3 regions of the Nocardiopsis mwathae genome follow, and region 1 is predicted to be linked to each of the others. Evidence: predicted binding sites of a transcription regulator. Region 1 holds the regulator's gene; each other region holds the start of a gene.
The links. The regulator LexA, encoded in region 1, represses DNA repair genes until DNA is damaged. The targets are predictions, from matches to a motif close to TCGAACANNTGTTCGA.
Positions count from the first base shown of each region.

Region 2: a site for LexA is predicted at 4,448-4,463, ahead of HNR23_RS20035 (DUF6504 family protein). Genes of this name have one in related genera too.
Region 3: a site for LexA is predicted at 3,288-3,303, ahead of HNR23_RS13605 (enoyl-CoA hydratase family protein). Genes of this name have one in related genera too.

Region 1 covers NZ_JACHDS010000001.1:3,290,388-3,296,267, reverse strand. Annotated here, with positions in the region: gene HNR23_RS14210 (hypothetical protein) at 1-540, shown strand, start outside; gene HNR23_RS14205 (hypothetical protein) at 680-1,483, shown strand; gene HNR23_RS14200 (alpha/beta hydrolase family protein) at 1,518-2,633, opposite strand; gene lexA (transcriptional repressor LexA) at 2,872-3,537, opposite strand; gene HNR23_RS27510 (LysM peptidoglycan-binding domain-containing protein) at 3,990-4,526, shown strand; gene nrdR (transcriptional regulator NrdR) at 4,887-5,369, shown strand; gene HNR23_RS14180 (vitamin B12-dependent ribonucleotide reductase) at 5,538-5,880, shown strand, end outside.
Region 2 covers NZ_JACHDS010000001.1:4,574,504-4,580,383, forward strand. Annotated here, with positions in the region: gene HNR23_RS20005 (ABC transporter substrate-binding protein) at 1-633, opposite strand, end outside; gene HNR23_RS20010 (DUF1232 domain-containing protein) at 723-1,085, opposite strand; gene HNR23_RS20015 (N-acetylmuramoyl-L-alanine amidase) at 1,251-2,162, shown strand; gene HNR23_RS20020 (DivIVA domain-containing protein) at 2,214-2,771, shown strand; gene HNR23_RS20025 (DivIVA domain-containing protein) at 2,806-3,516, shown strand; gene HNR23_RS20030 (TetR/AcrR family transcriptional regulator) at 3,532-4,182, opposite strand; gene HNR23_RS20035 (DUF6504 family protein) at 4,476-4,727, shown strand; gene HNR23_RS20040 (response regulator transcription factor) at 4,962-5,642, shown strand; gene HNR23_RS20045 (ATP-binding protein) at 5,646-5,880, shown strand, end outside.
Region 3 covers NZ_JACHDS010000001.1:3,148,439-3,154,318, reverse strand. Annotated here, with positions in the region: gene HNR23_RS13620 (nitronate monooxygenase) at 1-782, opposite strand, end outside; gene HNR23_RS13615 (CoA-transferase subunit beta) at 779-1,495, opposite strand; gene HNR23_RS13610 (CoA transferase subunit A) at 1,564-2,409, opposite strand; gene HNR23_RS13605 (enoyl-CoA hydratase family protein) at 2,457-3,272, opposite strand; gene HNR23_RS13600 (SDR family oxidoreductase) at 3,405-4,211, shown strand; gene HNR23_RS13595 (SDR family oxidoreductase) at 4,244-5,146, shown strand; gene HNR23_RS13590 (class I SAM-dependent methyltransferase) at 5,313-5,880, shown strand, end outside.

The sequences.
Region 1 (5,880 bases):
ACGGCGGGGCTGTGGTGGGGCAAGGACGGACCGGCCCTGGGGGCCGGCCCCGACGACGCCGTCACGACCGCGCCGGAGTGCTCCGTCGTCGAGGCCGGCACCGTGGCCGAGCTGCTGCCCTCCGGGCGGCCGGAGGCCGACGAGCACGGGCCGCTGATGGACGCCGAGGGGACCACGTGCGTGTGGACGTCGGTGGACGCCGACGGTGTACCGCCCCGCGTCCTGGCCGTCGACTTCGAGGCGCGGTTCACCGACCGGGCGGGCGACGTCACCGGCGCGTCCGCGGCCGCCCGGGCGCTGCAGGGCTTCGCCCCGGTCGCCGACCTGGAGGGCGCGGCGCCGCTGCCCCGGCTCGGCGCCGACGCACTGGTCTGGCCCGGCGCCGACGACGGAACGGCCGAGCTGGTGTTCCGCAGCGACAACCTGCTGGTCCGGGTCTCCTACGGGGGTGCCGAGGACAGCGGGGGCGCACCGCTCTCCTTCGCTGCGGCGCGGGACGGCGCCGTCGCCGTCGCCGAGCAGGTCGCCGACGCCCTGTAGGTCGTCGGCCGACCGAGGCGGACCGGTCGGAGGCGGCCATGTCGGACGCTCCGGTCCGCGTCCGGTCTGGGGCGGAATGCCTAGTACCGTGGGCTCCCGGAACGACGAGACGCGTCGGCGCGACCACACGGAGGCGTCCATGGCCCAGCCACCTTCCGGTGGCCCCGAAAGAGGACCGGCCGGACCGAGGGGCGGGCCGCCGATCGATCCGTCCGCCGCCGGGGGAGCGGCGGCCCCGGGACACCTCTCCGGCCCCACCCCGCCGCCGTCCGGGCCGACGGCGCCGCACGGGCCGACGCCGGGGTACATGCCGCCGGTGGAGTCGGCGCCCAAGCAGCGGCGGGGCTGCGCCATCGCCATGATCGCAGGCCTGTCGCTCGCGGTCATCGCCCTGCTGGGCGGCGGGGTGTGGACGGTCATCGTGCTCACCGGCGCCGGGGGCGACTACGAGACCGCGCCGAAGTGCACGATCGCCAGGGGCGAGGCCCTGAACCGGCTGGTGCCCGACCGCACGACCGAGGTCGACCAGCGGATCAAGGACCTGGAGGGCACCGGGCGCGAGGGCCAGGAGTGCCGCTGGGCCACCGCGGAGGACGGCGCGGCCGTTCCGGCCGCGGCCCGCCTGGTCCTCGTGGCCAACGGGGGTGACGCACAGCGCGACGCCGAGGCGCAGGCCGCGGCGGCCCTGCGCGAGGCGCGCAGCGACCACGAGTCGAGCGAGCTCGCCGACCTCGGAGACGAGGCCTACACCTGGGCGGACTCCCACGGCGATTACGCGTGGGGCTGCGTGGGCGTGCGGATCTCCAACCTTTACACCGAGACCTGCTACACGGCCGCGGCCGACTTCAACGCCGACGAGTCGATCTCCGAGGAGGAGGCCCTGGCCGGCGCCGAGGAGCTCGCCCGCGAGGTCGTCCAGGCGATCCTGGACGGCCCGGAGTAGGCACGGGGCGGCCGAGGGCGGGCCGCCCGCCGTCCTAGAGCACCCCGTCGAGGAATTCCCGCAGCGCCGGTTCGACCTCCGGTGCGAACGCGCGGTCGGCATCGAGGGCCGACACGCCTGGGGCGTCGTCGTAGACACGGAGGATGTGGTCGGCGTCGGGGAGGTCCACCCTGCGCGCGTCGGCCTGGCCGGAGAGCCCGTCCATGAGGCGGTCCACATCGCTCTCGGAGATCTGGGCGTCGGCCGTGCCCCACAGCACCAGGGTGCTCGTCTCCGCGGGCAGCTCACGGGCCAGCTCGGCCGGGTCCATGCTGTCGATCGTCCGGAGGAACGGGGCGTTGCCGGGGTTGAGGACGGCGCCGAGCGGTGGTTCGACCTGTTCGGACAGGGGCTCGTCCGCCCGGATCCGGGCGATGCCCTGGCGGAGTTCGGAGAGCATGTCGGTGGCGCCCTCCGCGGTGATCCGCCGGGCCGACTCGGCCGAGCGTACCTGCTCGGTGATCTGGCGGTCGAGGGTGTCGAGGTAGCGGTCGCCCATGGGGGCGGCCAGGACCAGGCCCGCGGGCGGGTGCTCGGCGACCACGTCCGGTGAGCGCAGCGCGAAGAGAGCGCCCTCGCTGTGCCCCACGACGACCACCCGCTCGGGGTCCACCTCCGGCCGGCCGAGGAGCTCGGCGTAGGCGTCGGCCATCTGGCGCTCGAAGACCTCGTAGGGGACGGGGTCGTCGGTGTCACGGTCGCCGAGGCCGGTGCGGCCGCTGCCGAGCTTGTCGTAGCGCAGCGAGGCGACACCGGCGTCGGCCAGGATCCGGGCGAGGTTCAGGTTGGTGTCGGCGCTCGCGCGCAGCTCGCTGTTGCCGTCGCGGTCGGTGGGGCCGCTCCCGGAGATGATGAGTGCGCCCGGGACCGGGGCGTCGGCGGCCGTCTCGGGCAGGGCGAGGGTGCCGTACACGGTGTCGGGGCCGCTGTCGAAGCTCACCTCGCGCTCGACCGGATCGGAGCCGGGGGGGTCGGGCTCGGCCGGGTGGTCGGGGCCGACGCCGCACCCGGTGGCGAGAAGCAGCGCCACCGCCCCTCCGGCTGCGGCCCGGAGGGGCGCCCGGAGGGAGCGAGGGGGTGAAGACGGAGGAGGTGAAGACGGAGCAGGCATGGTCCTACCGTAGGGGGCGCGGCGCGGCGGAGTGCGCGAGCGGCGGGGGAGGGGGAATTCCGCCGTTCTTCGCGTCCGAGTCCATTTCGATATATTGCGGTTCGGAAACGCCGGCCGTCGAATGCGATCCAGAGTGCCGCGGGGATGCGGACCGGCCGGAATCGCGACGGGCCCGCGGTCTCACACGGAGATCACGGGCCCGTCGGCCGAAACGATGCGGCGTCGTTATCCCGGAGGGTCACACCCGCCGCATGACGGCGACGACCTTACCGAGAATGGTCGCGCTGTCACCGTCGATGGGCTCGTAGGCGTCGTTGCGGGGGAGCAGCAGCACGCGGTCGCCCTCCCGCTTGAACACCTTCACCGTGGCTTCGTCGTCGAGCAGCGCGGCGACGATGTCGCCGTTGTTCGCGTCGGGCTGCTGGCGGACGACGACCAGGTCGCCGTCGGTGATGGCGGCGTCGACCATCGAGTCGCCGACGACGTTGAGCATGAACAGCCGGCCCTCACCGACGATCTGCTTGGGCAGGGTCAGGACGTCCTCGATGGACTCCTCGGCCAGGATCGGACCGCCGGCCGCGATGCGGCCGACCACCGGGACGTCGGTCGCGCGGGAGTAGTCGGCCCGGGGGTCGTTCTCCAGTTCATCCCAGGAACGGATCGGCGGTTGCCCTGGAATGCGAATTTCCACCGCCCTTGGGCGATTTTGGTCCCGATAAAGATAGCCTTTACGTTGCAACACCTTCAGTTGGTGCGCGACACTGGACGGGCTCGACAGGCCCACCGCATCGCCGATTTCCCGGATGGACGGTGGGTACCCGCGCTGCCGTACATAGCGGTGGATGCAGTTCAGAACACTCTGCTGGCGGGCCGTGAGCTTCGGCATGGCATCGGTCTGGCCCATGGATTCGTCGGTCTCCGCGGTCGTCGCGGGGGAGCCGGTGGACCAGAGTGCGGTGACGCTTCTCCCGCCCGCCTGAGGTTCGTGCGTTCCGTGGTTGTCCTCCGGCACGGCCGGCCTCCTCGGCGGTCGGTGTTCTGCGTGGGATGTCGGTGTGTTCGTGTCGATCGGCCGACCGCCTCACCGGCGGTGTCACCACCGCCCGCATGCGGGTGCCGCGGCGCGGATGCCCCGGCGGTTGCGCCGATCGAGCATGTCCAACGTTACTGCGTGTGCAGTGCCATATCAAACAAACGTTCGAGATGGTGATGAAAAAATCGCCCGGATGCGATATTAGTCGAACAGCTGTTCTAGCGAACTGGCATTCGAAGGTGATGATCGTGTTCGCACCCCACCCCGTCCCTCCGGCCCCACCCCGCCGGCTTCCCCCTCCCGCGCCGCGCCGGAAGGCTCCCGTGCTCTTCGACTGGGCGGTGGAGATCCCCGAGTGGGCCCACGCCCCCGGTCCGCGCGGCCGTGCCGTGCCGGCCGCCCCGGCGCGTGCTCCCCTCCGAGGGCCCGTCGCCGCCGTTTCCCGCGCGGCCCCGTCCGCCTCCGCCGCCGTTTCCCGCGCGGCCCCGTCCGCCTCCGCCGCCGCCTCCTCCGGCCGTGCGCGCGCTGCGGCGTGCCCCGCCGCGGTGCGACTCACCCGGCGCGGCCGTGTGGTCCTCGTCTCCGCCGCGTCCGCCGTCGCCGTCGCCGGGCTTTCGATGCTCTTCGTGACCTCCGCCGCTGTCGGGGCTGCGGCGTCCGGGGGGCAGCCCGCGGCGCCCCTGCCCGACGGCGCGCCCGCGACGGTGGTCGTGCGGGATGGCGATACGCTGTGGGGGATCGCGCAGCGGGTCCGGCCCGGCGACGACCCCCGCCCGGCGGTGCACGAGATCGTCGAGCTGAACGACCTGCCCGATCCCGATCTCACTCCCGGTCAGGTGCTCCGGCTGCCCGACCACTGACACTCCCGTGCCTGTGGCGTGCCCGTGTCCGCCCCCGCGGCGCCGGGTGCGCCTTTTCGGTGTGCCCGGATCCCGGCGCGGCCTGCCCCGGCGTCCGATCGGCCGCCGCACCGTTCCGTGACTTGCGCGCGGCAGGCGACCCCCGTAGGTTGACCACAACATCTAGTGCTCGCACGGAACAAGCAGACTAGAACTTGTGCTTTAGTAGGTATCCGATCTTTCTGAGTCGTTCGGCGGCGTCCGGTTCAGAGAGGGCGGTTCACCACGGCGCGAGCGGCTGCTCGGCACGGTCGCGAGCACGTCCGCGACACGTGGTGCGCGGAGTTCGATCGACGCGGATCTGGGGGGAGGCACACCGGTATGCACTGTCCGTTCTGCCGCCACCCCGACAGCAGGGTCATCGACAGCCGGTCGACCGACGACGGCGCGGCGATCCGCCGCAGACGCGCGTGTCCCGAGTGCGAGCGGCGCTTCACCACGCAGGAGACGGTGCTGCTGATGGTCGCCAAGCGCTCCGGTGTGACCGAACCGTTCTCCCGGACCAAGATCATCGCGGGTGTCCGCCGGGCCTGCCAGGGGCGGCCCGTCACCGAGGACGCGCTCGCGAAGCTCGGCCAGCAGGTCGAGGAGGAGATCCGGTGCCGCGGGCAGGCGGAGGTGCCCTCCCACGAGATCGGCCTGGCCATCCTCGTCCCGCTGCGCGACCTCGACGAGGTGGCCTACCTGCACTTCGCGTCGGTCTACCGGGGCTTCGAGTCGCTGATGGACTTCGAGAACGAGATCGCCCTGCTGCGGGCCGACCGGGCCAAGGCCGACGGGGCGGGCGGGCAGGACGAGGCGTAGTCGGCCGGACGGCGGCGAACGGAGACGCGCGGGTCCGGTCCGCGCGCGGCCGGACCGTGACGACGTGAGTAAGTACCGCCACTGCGGCCGCGTCATGCCGAGGGGTGTGACGCGGGGGCACTGGCGGGGGATCGGAACGGATATGTGGCGAGAACTGGGGGAGCTGACATGACGGAGACCACCGGCGCGACGGGGCGCAAGGGGAAGGGGAAGCGCAGCGGTCTGAAGGTCGAGCGCATCTTCACCACGCCCGGCGTTCACCCCTACGACGAGGTCGAGTGGGAACGTCGCGATGTGGTCATGACGAACTGGCGGGACGGCTCGGTCAACTTCGAGCAGCGGGGCGTGGAGTTCCCCGCGCCGTGGTCGATCAACGCCACCCAGATCGTCGCCAGCAAGTACTTCCGCGGTGCCGTGGGCACCCCGGAGCGTGAGTGGAGCCTCAAGCAGCTCGTCGACCGCGTCGCCGGGATGTACACCGAGACCGGCAGGGCCAACGGCTACTTCGCCT
Region 2 (5,880 bases), 1.3 Mb from region 1:
CCCGTAGTAGTCGTCGAAGGCGCTCAGCGAGGCGTACTCGTGCCGCTTCCAAGTGTCCAGTTCGAACGGGCCGGTGCCGATGGGGTGCTCGTTGAAGTCGGGGTCGTCGATCCCGGTGTCGGCGAGGATGTGCTTCGGCAGGATCCCGCTGGAGAGGGTGTCCAGAAGCGCCGGGGTGGGTTCGCTGAGCTCGACGGTGACGTTGTGGTCGTCGTCGGCCGTGACGTTCTCGACGTTGGCGAACTTGTTGCTGGTGACGAGGCCGCCGTCGCGGATCCCCTCGACGGTGAAGACGACGTCGTCGGCGGTGAAGGGCTCGCCGTCGTGCCATGTCACCCCGTCGCGGAGGGTGAAGGTGTAGGTCTGCTCGTCGTCGCTGATCTTCCAGCTCTCGGCCAGGGCCGGGACGATCTCGCCGTCCGCGTCGTGCGCGGTCAGGCCGCGGAAGACCATCTCCGTGACGGGGTCGAGGTGCTCGTCGACCAGGGCGGGGTTCAGCACGTCGGGTTCGTCGCCCAAGGCGTAGGTGAGGATGTCGCCCCCGGCTCCGTCCTCGGGGTCTCCACCGGTACAGGCGGTGGAGAGGAGGATGACGGACGCGCCCAGGGCGAGGAGGGATCGGGACCTCTTCATGTTTCCCCACTAATTGCGAACGATTTGCAATTAGGAACGATACGCGTCGGGCTTCGCGGCCCCGCGGCGAGGTCCGGCGCGGGCGGATGTCAGCCGACGACGCGGCCCTGGACGTAGGGCGTCGAGCCCTCCTCCCATTCCAGGTAGCGCTCGGTCTCCCCCATCAGGCTCGACGTGAGCCACAGTGCGACGCCGATGTCGTCGGCGTAGCCGAGGATCGGGATGAACAGCTCCGGGACGAGGTCGATCGGGGACACGATGTAGGCGACCGCGGCGAGGAACAGCAAGAGTCGCGACGCCGGAAGTTCGGTGTACCGGCCGCGGAGCCGGTTTCCGACCATCCGCGGGATCGCTCCGGCGCGCGCGGCCACCGATGGTTTGCCGGGCTTCGCCCCCTCCTGCACGATCCGCCACGCTGCGGCGCCGGCTGCGGCGCGATTGCTTCTGCGCACGACCTCTCCCCCTTCTCACCTCGGGACATCGCCGATCCCGATCCCGGACACCCTGCCCCGGACGTCAAGATATGACGCGACTCCGCCGAGAGATGTTCCCGAGATCGGGTCGACGAACCGCTAGGTTGTGGTGGAAATCCAGCCCCCGCCGACCCGAGGACCCCGTTGACGACCACGCGTAACGGCCAGGCCGCACCCGAATCGACGCCGCGGGCGCGCCGCGTCTCACTCGCCGCGGTGGCCGGGATCACCGTGCTCGCCGCCACCGCATGCAGCGCGGTCGCCCTGGAAGGTCGGCCCGAGCCGCACATCGCCGACGGCACCGGCGACCGCAAGCCGGGCGGCGAGATCGGGAACGCCACCCCGGAGGACGATGCCCCGGACTCGGACGACGGCAGGAACGCCGCGGCGGGGCCGCTCAACGGCATGACCGTCGTCATCGACCCGGGCCACAACGGGGGCAACGCCGACGCTCCCGACGAGATCAACAGGCTCGTCCCCGCCGGGCCGTCGAAGAAGGAGTGCGACACCGTCGGTTCTGAGACCGACGATGGCTATGCCGAACACGCGTTCACCTGGGACTTCTCTCAGCGGCTGGCCGAGCGGCTGGAAGCGGACGGGGCCACCGTCGTCCTCACCCGCGACGACGACGAAGGCGTCGGCCCCTGTATCGACGAGCGGGCGCGAATCGGCAACGCCGCCGAAGCCGACGCCGCCATCTCGATCCACGCCGACGGCGGCCCGTCGGGAGGGCGCGGCTTCCACCTCATCACCCCGGGAAAGGTGGAGGGCTACACCGAGGACATCGTCGAGCCGTCGCGGCGACTGGCCGAGGAGGTGCGCGCCGCCTACCGCGAGGGGTCGGGGATGCCGTACGCCGACTACCTCGCCACCGACGGCCTGGACGAGCGCACCGATCTCGGCGGTCTCAACCTCTCCACGGTGCCGAAGGTGTTCTTGGAGGCCGGCAACCTGCGCAACGCGTCCGACGCCGCGAAGCTGACGGACGGGGAGTGGCGCGAGGAGGCGGCCGCGGCGGTCGCCGACGGGATCTCCCGCTACCTGCGGCGCGACTGACACCCGCCACCCGGCCGATCCCTCCGGGACGGTGTTGGGCAGGATAGCGGGATGTCCTCCACCCCCTTCGTCCCCGACATTCCGCCGGACGCCGTCGAGTTCGACGTCGTGATGCGCGGATACGACCGCGACCAGGTCATCGGCCTCTTCACCGAGGCGCACACCAGCATCGAGGCGCTTGAGGCAGGAAACTCGAACGACTCCGGCCTCACCGCCGACGACCTGCGCTCCCGCGCCAACGACTTCGATGTCGTGCTGCGCGGATACGACCGCGGCCAGGTCAACTGGATGGTCGAAACCCTGGCCCAGCGTTTGGAGGGCGGGTCCCAGCCCTTCGCCCCGGGGATGGACGACGTCACGTTCAAGGTCGCTCTGCGCGGCTATGCCCGCGACCAGGTCGTGGAGACCATCACCGATGCGGTGACCGGTGTCGAGGCCGTGCAGAACGGAAACCCCCAGGCCACCGCCCTCACCGGGGAGGAACTGCGCGCCCGTGCCGACGGCTTCGACGTCGTGTTCCGTGGTTACGACAAGCGGCAGGTCTCGCTCTGGATCGACCATCTCGCGAACGAACTCGACGCTGCAGCACGCCCGGGCGGTTCGCTCTAAGGCGCTGATCAGGTGAAGCCTGCACAATAGGTACATGGCTCTGACACCTGCGGACATCCGCAACAAGCGGTTCCATGTGGTGCGTTTTCGTCCTGGATACAACGAAGAGGACGTCGACGCGCTCCTGGACCGCGTCGAGGCCACGCTCGTGGCGCTGGAGGGCGGCCCCCGTACCGGGCCGCCGATTACGGCGGAGGAGGTCGAGGGCTCCCGGTTCCGCAGCACCCGGCTGAGTCCCGGCTACAACGAGGACGAAGTCGACGACTTCCTCGACGTCATCGTCGCCGACCTGCGTGCCCGCGGGATGAGCAGCCGTGCGGCCGCAGCGGCGACTCCTGGCGGACAGTACCCGCAGCCGCCGTCGCCCCACGTCGTGCCCCATGCGCCCAGGCCGCCGTCCCCGCCGGGCTCCCCGTACCCGCCGCCCGGGACACCGAGCGTGTACGCGGACACCCCGACCGAGCCGCCGCGGATGACACCACAGGACGTCCGCCGCAAGCAGTTCTCCACGACCCGGCTGACGACCGGCTACAACGAGCAGGAGGTCGACGACTTCCTGGACAGCGCCGAGGTCACCCTGGAGGCGCTCATCAACGGGCGGCCCGAGCGCGCCCTGCTCACCCCGACGCAGGTGGAGCGGGTCAAGTTCGGCACCACGCGTGCCCGGCCCGGGTACGACCCCGCACAGGTCGACGCTTTCCTCGACCTTCTCGCCGAGGAGCTGCGCAGGTACGAGCGCCCCTGAACCGAATCGGCCGCTCTACGGCCGCAGGCTCTGCAGCAGCAGGTCGGCGAAGTGCGCGCCGACGGCGGCGCCGCTGAGCTCGCCGTCCGGGCGGTACCACATGCCCAGGTGGTGGACGGCGCCGAAGTACTGGGTGACGACGATGTCGGCCGGGATGTCGGTGCGGAAGGCGCCGCTCTGCCGCCCCTCCTCGATCATGTCGCGGAACCGCTCGTGGTAGCGGCGCCGCTCCTTGCGTACCTCGCTCTGCCGCTCCGGGGAGAGCATGTGCAGCGACCGCTGGAAGATGACGGTGTCTTCCAGATTTTCCACAGTGGTGTGGACGACGTCGGCCGCCGCCGCCCGCAGGCGCTCCTCGATCGGCCCCTCCGCTTCCGCCAACTCCTCCAACCGACGCGTCTGCATGGCGAGAACCCGCTGGTAGACGGCGAACAGCAGGTCGTCCTTGGACGCGTAGTAGTGGTACATCGCGCCCTTGGTGACCCCGGCCGCCTCGACGATCTCCCGAACGGAGGTGCGCTCATAGCCGCGCTCGGCGAACAGTCGGGTGGCGACGGACAGCAGGCGGTCGGGGACCGAGTCGGGGTGGGACTGCCGCGCGCCCTGCTCCTTCGCGGCGGAGCGGCCTCCGCCGTCCTCCGGGCGCCCGTCCTGCGGCTTCCCCATGCGTCGCCCCGTCTCCCCATCGTCCTGACCAGCCACTTCCAGGATAGGTAGACCGGCCGGTCGGTCTCGCCGCATCGGGCGGTCCGGTGGGACCGGGCCACCCGCCCGACACGCCGGGGGCGCAGCGGTGATGATCGACTCGTTCTTGCGTTCTCGCAGGTCGATGCCGGCGCGTGGGCGAACGTCCCGCGTGGCCCACCCATCCGCTCCCCTGCGCGCCCCTAGGGTGAGAGTCACCGGACTCCGCCGTCGACCTGCCTCCACGTCGAACGTGTGTTCGATAGAATGGCCTGGTGAGTCTCTACAACGAACGGATCGACGTCAGATCGTCCACGGGCGGGCACCCCGCCCTCTTCTCCTGGCGCGGCCGGATGTTCCGGGTCCGCCGCGTCATCGGCACCTGGAACTCCGCTCCCGGGACTCCCGATGCCGACATCCGCCTGGTGCGGGTCGCCGCCGAATCGGACCGCGGCGAGCCCACGATCGCCGACATCACGCTCGACACCGCCACCGCCGACTGGACGATGCGCCGCATGTGGAATTAGGACGTGTTCGGCGGATGCCGTCCGGTCGGTGAGCGGCCGTCCGGGGCCGGGAGTGAGGATTCGATCCGCCGAACACGCCCCGGGGACCCGGCCGTACGAACAGGGCGGTGCCGCTCACCGGGCCGTCCGGGCGGGTCCCCGAGCCCGGTCGCGGCACCCGTCCGACTCTGGCGGGAGCTGCGGCCCGACGGTCGGCCCCGGGGCGCCGACCGCCCCGTTCTACGATGAGCAATCATGCGCATTCTGGTGGTGGAGGACGACGACCGGGTGGCCCGCGGCTTGGTCACCGCGCTCCGCAACGCTTCCTATGACGTCACCCGGGTGGCGACCGCCGAGGCGGCGATGCGCGCCCCCGCGGCCGACGTCGTCCTGCTCGACCTCGGCCTTCCCGACGCCGACGGCATCGATGTGCTCCGCCGCCTGCGCGACCGCCCCCAGACGGCGGTCATCGCCGTCACCGCCCGCGCCGAGGAGCGCGAGCGTGTCCGAGGGCTCCGCAGCGGCGCCGACGACTACGTCGTCAAGCCCTTCGGCATCGCCGAGCTCCTGGCCCGCATCGACGCGGTGCTGCGGCGCACCCGCAGCGCCCGCGCCGGGGCCGGGGGCGATGCTCCGCCACTGCGCCTGGGCGACCTCACCGTGGACGTCGGCGCCCGCCAGGCCGACCTCGCCGGCACCTCGCTCTCCCTCACCCGCAAGGAGTTCGACCTGCTCGCGCTGCTCGCTGTGCGCGCCCCGGCGGTCGTGAGCCGCGAGGCCATCCTCGACCAGGTGTGGGGGTCGGCGTGGGAGTCCTCCTCCCGCACCCTCGACACCCACATCGCCGCCCTGCGCGCCAAACTCACCGGCGGCGTGCGCATCCTGACGGTGCGCGGGGTCGGCTACCGCCTGGTGCCTGCGTCGGGTTCGGCGTAGCCGGTGCTGCGACGGCTGCTGGTCATCCTGGTGCCGCTGGCGTTCCTGCTGGTGGCGGCGCTGTCCCTGCCGCTGGGGACGGTCATGGCACAGAGGGCGACCCAGGAGGTCTACGTCGACCGGCTCAGCGACGTCGGCCGGTTCGCCTCGCTCGGCGACACCGCCATGCGCACCGGGCGGCTCGACGCGTTGGACAGCGAGCTGAAGCGGTACGCGGAGCTGTACGGAACCGATGTCG
Region 3 (5,880 bases), 140 kb from region 1:
ATCCGGCGGAGGCGGCCCGTGGATTCGAGGGCGTCGATGAGGTCGGTGCGCAGCACGCGGTGCGGCACGCCGTCCACCTCCCGGGTCACCACGGTGTCGGTCGCGTCGAGGTAGAACCGCTTCACCTCCTCCGGTACCGGGCTGTCCGACGTCAGCAGGAAGCGGGTGCCCATCGCGACGCCGGAGGCACCGTAGGCGAGCGCGGCGACGAGGCCGCGACCGTCGAAGAAGCCGCCCGCCGCGACCACCGGGATGTCGACCGCGTCGACGACCTGGGGGAGGAGGACGGAGGTGGGGACCGGGCCGGTGTGCCCGCCGCCTTCACCGCCCTGTACGAGTACGGCGTCCGCGCCCCACGCCGCGACCTTCCGGGCGTGCCGCGGAGCGCCGACCGACGGGATGACGGCGATCCCGGCGTCTTTGAGGCGGGCGATGAGCTCCGGGGTAGGCGCCAGCGCGAAGGAGGCCACCCGCACGCGCTTCCGGATCAGCAGGTCGACGCGGTCCGGCGCGTCCGCCGCGTCGGCTCGCAGGTTGACGCCGAAGGGGGCGCCGGTGCGTGCCCGGACCTCGGCGATGGCTGCGGCCAGCCGTTCCAGCGACATCGTGGCCGAGGCGAGGATGCCCAACCCGCCGGCGTTGGCGGTGGCGGAGACGAGTCGCGGTCCGGCGACCCATCCCATGCCGGTCTGGACGATGGGGTGGCGGCAGCCGACCAGGTCGGTGAGCGCGGTCGACAGCGGGGCGTGGGCCGCTGCGCCCGCGGTCGGGTGGGGGGTCACCCGCGGACCTCGCGCTCGCGCAGGCCGTCGGGGTCGAGGACGCCGCGCAGCAGGTGCAGCTCATGGTCGGTCGGATCCCGGGTCCGCCCGACGCCGTCGGCGGGGGTGGGAAGGTCGAAGCCGGTGTTGTCGCGCACCTCCTCGACCGTGACGCCCGGGTGTACCGAGACCAGACGCAGTGTGTGCCCCGGCCCCTGGAAGTCGAGAACACCCAGGTCGGTGACGACGCGGCGCAGGTCGTGGGCGTCGGTGGCGGCGGCCCCGGTCACCATGTCGACGCGCTCGACGAACACGCGGCGGGTGTGGCGGGGGATCCAGTAGCTGGTCGTGTTGCGGATCGTGTTGCCGGGCGCCCCGCGCGCGCCGAGGAGCTGGGCGGCCGGCCGGTCCCGGTCGCCGATGCGGGAGATGTTGCTGCGGCCGTGCCGGTCGAGCTGGGCCGCGCCCATCATGACGTGGCGGCGCCCGTGCAGGACCAGCCACAGGTGGTCGCGGAAGGGGAGCCATCCCTCGGCCGTGTGGGAGGCGGTGGCGGCGGGACGGTTCAGCGGCAGCGGTCCGCGGGTGAGTAGCGCGCCGCCGTCGGTGGTGAGCAGGCCGGGGGCGAAGGTGAGCCGGGCCAGCCGGGAGCCGAGGATCGCGCAGGTCCCCATGGCGGCGGCCAGTGTCTCGCCGTCGCCGCGCCAGGCGTCGGCGCAGGCGACGGCGCACATCTCCGCGCGTGAGGGTGAGGGGGTGGGCGGGGACGGGGGCGGAACCGCGGCAGGGGGGAGGGAAGGGGTCACGTGCGCTTCACTTCCCGCTGGTAGGTGGGCTCGTCCGCGTCCAGGTAGCGGTTTCGGAAGCGCTGCCACCCCGCGGGGTCGCCGGCCGCCGCGGCGTACCGCCGCTGGAAGACCTCGTCGCGCCCGTAGTCGGGTTCGCAGGAGGTGAAGTGCGCGCCGCGGGGGGTCTCCGCCACGCCGTTCACGAACATGCGGCTGACCAGCAGCGACTGCACCGGACCGTCGAAGGACGGGACGAGGCGTTCGCACGACATGTAGCAGCGGTCGGCCGCCTTCGCGAACAGGTCGTCGAGGTAGGGGTCGGGGCCGAGATACTGGCCGTTGCCGCGCACGTCGGCCCGGTTCATGTGGACGAGCGCGGCGTCCAGGGGCAGCGGGGGCATGGCGACGAACTCCCCTCCTTCGGCGCCTGCCGTCCGGTAGGGGGAGCGGATGGTCCGCAGGCCGGGGTTGACCCGCAGGATGTCGGTGGCCGTTCCGGCCGGCGTGGGGAGGAACGGCAGCCGGTAGGCCGCCGCGAGGAGCCCGAACATGAACATGCCCTCGTCGTACTCGGTGAACTCGATGCTCGTGGCGCCGTCCCCGCTCTGCCGGGCCGCGCGGAACCACGGGTCCAGCGGGATCGAGTCGAGGGTGACGAAAGGGGCGACGACGCGCCGCACCTTGCCGTAGGCGCACAGCAGGCCGATGTCCGGGCCGCCGCAGGAGACGACGGTGAGGTCGCGGAGGGGGGTGCGGCAGATCGCCCGGACCAGGGCCATCGGTTTGCGCCGCGAGCCCCAGCCGCCGATGCCGATCGTCATGCCGTCGGTGAGCCGGGCGGCCACCTCGTCGGGAGACATGACCTTGCCGCGGCCACCCGGAGGGGCCGGTGGCGTGTCCGCCGCGCTCACCGGGGGTGGTCCTCCGGGGTCGGGCCGGGGGGCTCTGCCTCGGCCGTCGCCCCTGGCACGGCGGTCTCCACGGCGCCGGCGGCGAACCTGTCGCGGTGGGCGCCGCCCGCGCCGGTCAGGGTGAGCTCGTAGGTGAACCCCTGCTCGAATCGGTACCCGCGCTTGACGTCCACCGGATCGATTCCGTTCAGCGCCTCCTTCGCCCGCCGGATGACCTGTGGATCCTTCTGGGCGATCTCGTCGGCCACGGCCAGGGCCTCGGCGCGCAGCCCGGTGGTCGGTACCACCGTCAGCACCGAGCCGTGCGCGTGCAGCTCGGCGGCGGACACGGTGCGGCACGTGTAGACCATGGCGCGCACCAGGTGCTGCGGCACCAGGCGCGCGAGGTGGGTGGCGGCGCCCAGCGCGCCCCGGTCGACCTCCGGGAGGCCGAAATAGGCGTCCTCGGCGGCGATGACGATGTCGGCGTTTCCGGCCAGGCCCACGCCGCCGCCCAGGCAGAACCCGTGGACGGCGGCGACGACGGGGATCTCGCAGTCGTAGACCGCGGCGAAGGCGGCGTAGCAGCCGCGGTTGGCGCCGAGCAGGGCACCGTGGCCGGTGCTCCGCCGGATCTCCTTGATGTCGACGCCGGCGTTGAAGCCGGGGCCCTTCGCGCGCAGGACCACGGCGCCGACGGCGGGGTCGCGTCCGCAGTGGCGGACCGCGTCGGCCAGGTCGTGCCAGTCCCGTACGGAGAGGGCGTTGACCGGGGGAGTGTCGACCACGACCTCGGAGACTCCCGAAGGGTGGATGGTGGTGGAGACCGCCATGGCATTACCCTTCCACCAAACGTTTGTTAGAACTAAGACCGTAGCAGCCGTCCACAGCCCCATCCAGAGGCCCGACCGGGCCACATGAATCGGGAGCCGTGCCGGGCGGGAGCGAGCGGCGGGAGGCGGACCGTGACGGACACCGACGGCCTCAGCGGGATGACGGTCGTGGTCACCGGTGGTGCGCGCGGGGTGGGACTCGGCATCACCGCCGCGTTCCGCGCCGCGGGGGCCGAGGTCGTCGCCTGCGCCCGCAGGGAACCGGAATCCCTGCCGGAGGGTGTGCGCTTCGAGCGCGTCGACGTCCGCGACGCCGACGCCGTCGAGGACTTCATCGGCGGGATCCCCGACCTCGACGTCCTCGTCAACAACGCGGGCGGTACCCCCTACCTGCCGGTGGGCGAGAGCGATGTGCGGCGGCACGCCAAGGTGATCGAGCTCAACCTCATCGCCCCGCTGATCGTGTCCCGCGCCGCCAACCGCGTCCTACAGCGTCGTCCCCGGGGCGGGTCGATCATCATGATCGGCAGCGTCAGCGGGCACCGCCCGTCCCCGGGAACGGCCGCCTACGCCGCGGCAAAGGCGGGCCTGGAGAACCTGACGGTCTCGCTCGCCGTGGAGTGGGCGCCCAAGGTGCGGGTGAACGCGGTGCGCGTCGGCATGGTCCGCACCGAGGCGGCCGCAGCGCACTACGGCGACGCGTCGGGTGCCGCCGCCGTGGCCCGGACCGTGCCGCTGGGACGGTTGGCCGACCCCGCCGACGTCGGCGCCGCCTGTGTCTTCCTGGCCTCCCCGGCCGCCGCCTACGTGAGCGGGGCCGCACTTCCGCTGCACGGCGGAGGCGAGCGCCCCGCCTACCTCGACGCGGCGGCGACGGCGACCGCGGGGGGTGCCCCGCCGGATCGGCGGGACGACGCATGGCGGGAGGACGACGCATGACGGAAGGAGAACCCATGGCGGGAGGAGAGCGCATGATCTGCGAGGACAGGGTCGTCATCGTCACCGGTGCCGGGCGCGGGCTCGGCCGGGCCCATGCCCTGGAGTTCGCGTGTCAGGGAGCCAAGGTCGTGGTCAACGACCTCGGTGTGGAACGCGACGGCACCGGCGGTTCGCGGCAGGCGGCCGAGGACGTGGCGGCGGAGATCCGTGCCCTGGGCGGCGAAGCCGTCGCAGTGGTGAGCGACATCGCCGCGGACCGGGGAGCGGCCGAGGTCGTGCGCGCCGCACTCGACGCGTTCGGGAGGCTCGACGTGCTGGTCAACAACGCGGGCTTCCTCCGCGACCGGATGCTGGTCAACATGACCGAGGACGACTGGGACTCCGTCGTCCGGGTCCACCTGGCCGGCCACTTCCTTCCGCTCAGGCACGCCGCCGCCCACTGGCGGAGCGAGAAGAAGGCGGGGCGTTCCGTGGCCGCGTCCGTCGTCAACACGACCTCGGGAGCCGGGCTCCTGGGCAGTGTCGGGCAGGCCAACTACGCGGCCGCCAAGGCCGGGATCGCGGCCCTGACCCTGGTGGCGGCGGCCGAGCTCGCCAGCTACGGGGTGCGCGCCAACGCCATCGCACCGGCCGCCCGCACCCGCATGACCGAGCGGCTCTTCGCCGAGACCATGGCGGCTCCGGAGGACGGCGGCTTCGACCGCATGGACCCGGCGCACGTCTCGCCCCTGGTCGTCTGGCTGGGGTCGGCGGACTCGGCGGACGTCACCGGCGGCGTCTTCGAGGCCGTCGGTGGCCGCATCACCGTCATGGAGGGGTACCGCCACGGCCCGACGGTCGACCGCGGCACGCGGTGGACCCCCGCGGACATCGCACCGGCCGTCCGGGCCCTGCTCGACGGCGCGCAGGCCCCGGAACCGGTCTACGGCGGGTAACGCCGCCCCGGCGCGGGGGCGCCCCGTGCATGCACCTCTTCAAGGCCGGTGAAAACGCTGATGAGGTCCGGAGCTGCGGTTACCGGGTCTTGCGCCGGTGGCCCAGGATGGGGGGTCACCGGTCGTGCCATGACCGGAGTGCCGTGACCGGAAGGACGCCATCGCCATGCAGTGGAAGAAGGTGGCCGCCGATCGCTCGGCGTTGAGTCACAAGGTGGGCTACGCACTGCGCAACCCCGGCAGGATTCCGGGCTACCTCAAGCGCGCCGGGCGCGACACGTGGCTGCGGTTGCGCCATCCCGACCACATCTCCTACTACCGGGCCGTGATGAGGCACGACATCGCCGACGGCCCGGAGGCCGCGGTCGGATCCACGACCCACGAGCGCTGGCTGGCGCTCGGGCAGATGCAGTTCGACTACCTCGTCTCCCACGGCCTGAAGCCCCCGGACCGGATGCTCGACATCGGGTGCGGGAACCTGCGCGCGGGGTGGCGGTTCATCGACTACCTCGACCCCGGCAACTACTACGGTATCGACATCTCGCCCGACATCCTCATCGCCGCCGAGGAGACCCTGGCCCGCCAGGGGCTGCAGGCCAAGTTGCCGCACCTGGCGCCCGTGCGCGACCTCCGCTTCGCGTTCCTGCCCGACGCCCACTTCCGGGTCGTACACGCCCACAGCGTGTTCTCGCACTCGCCGCTGGAGGTGATCGACGAGTGCCTGGCGCACGTGG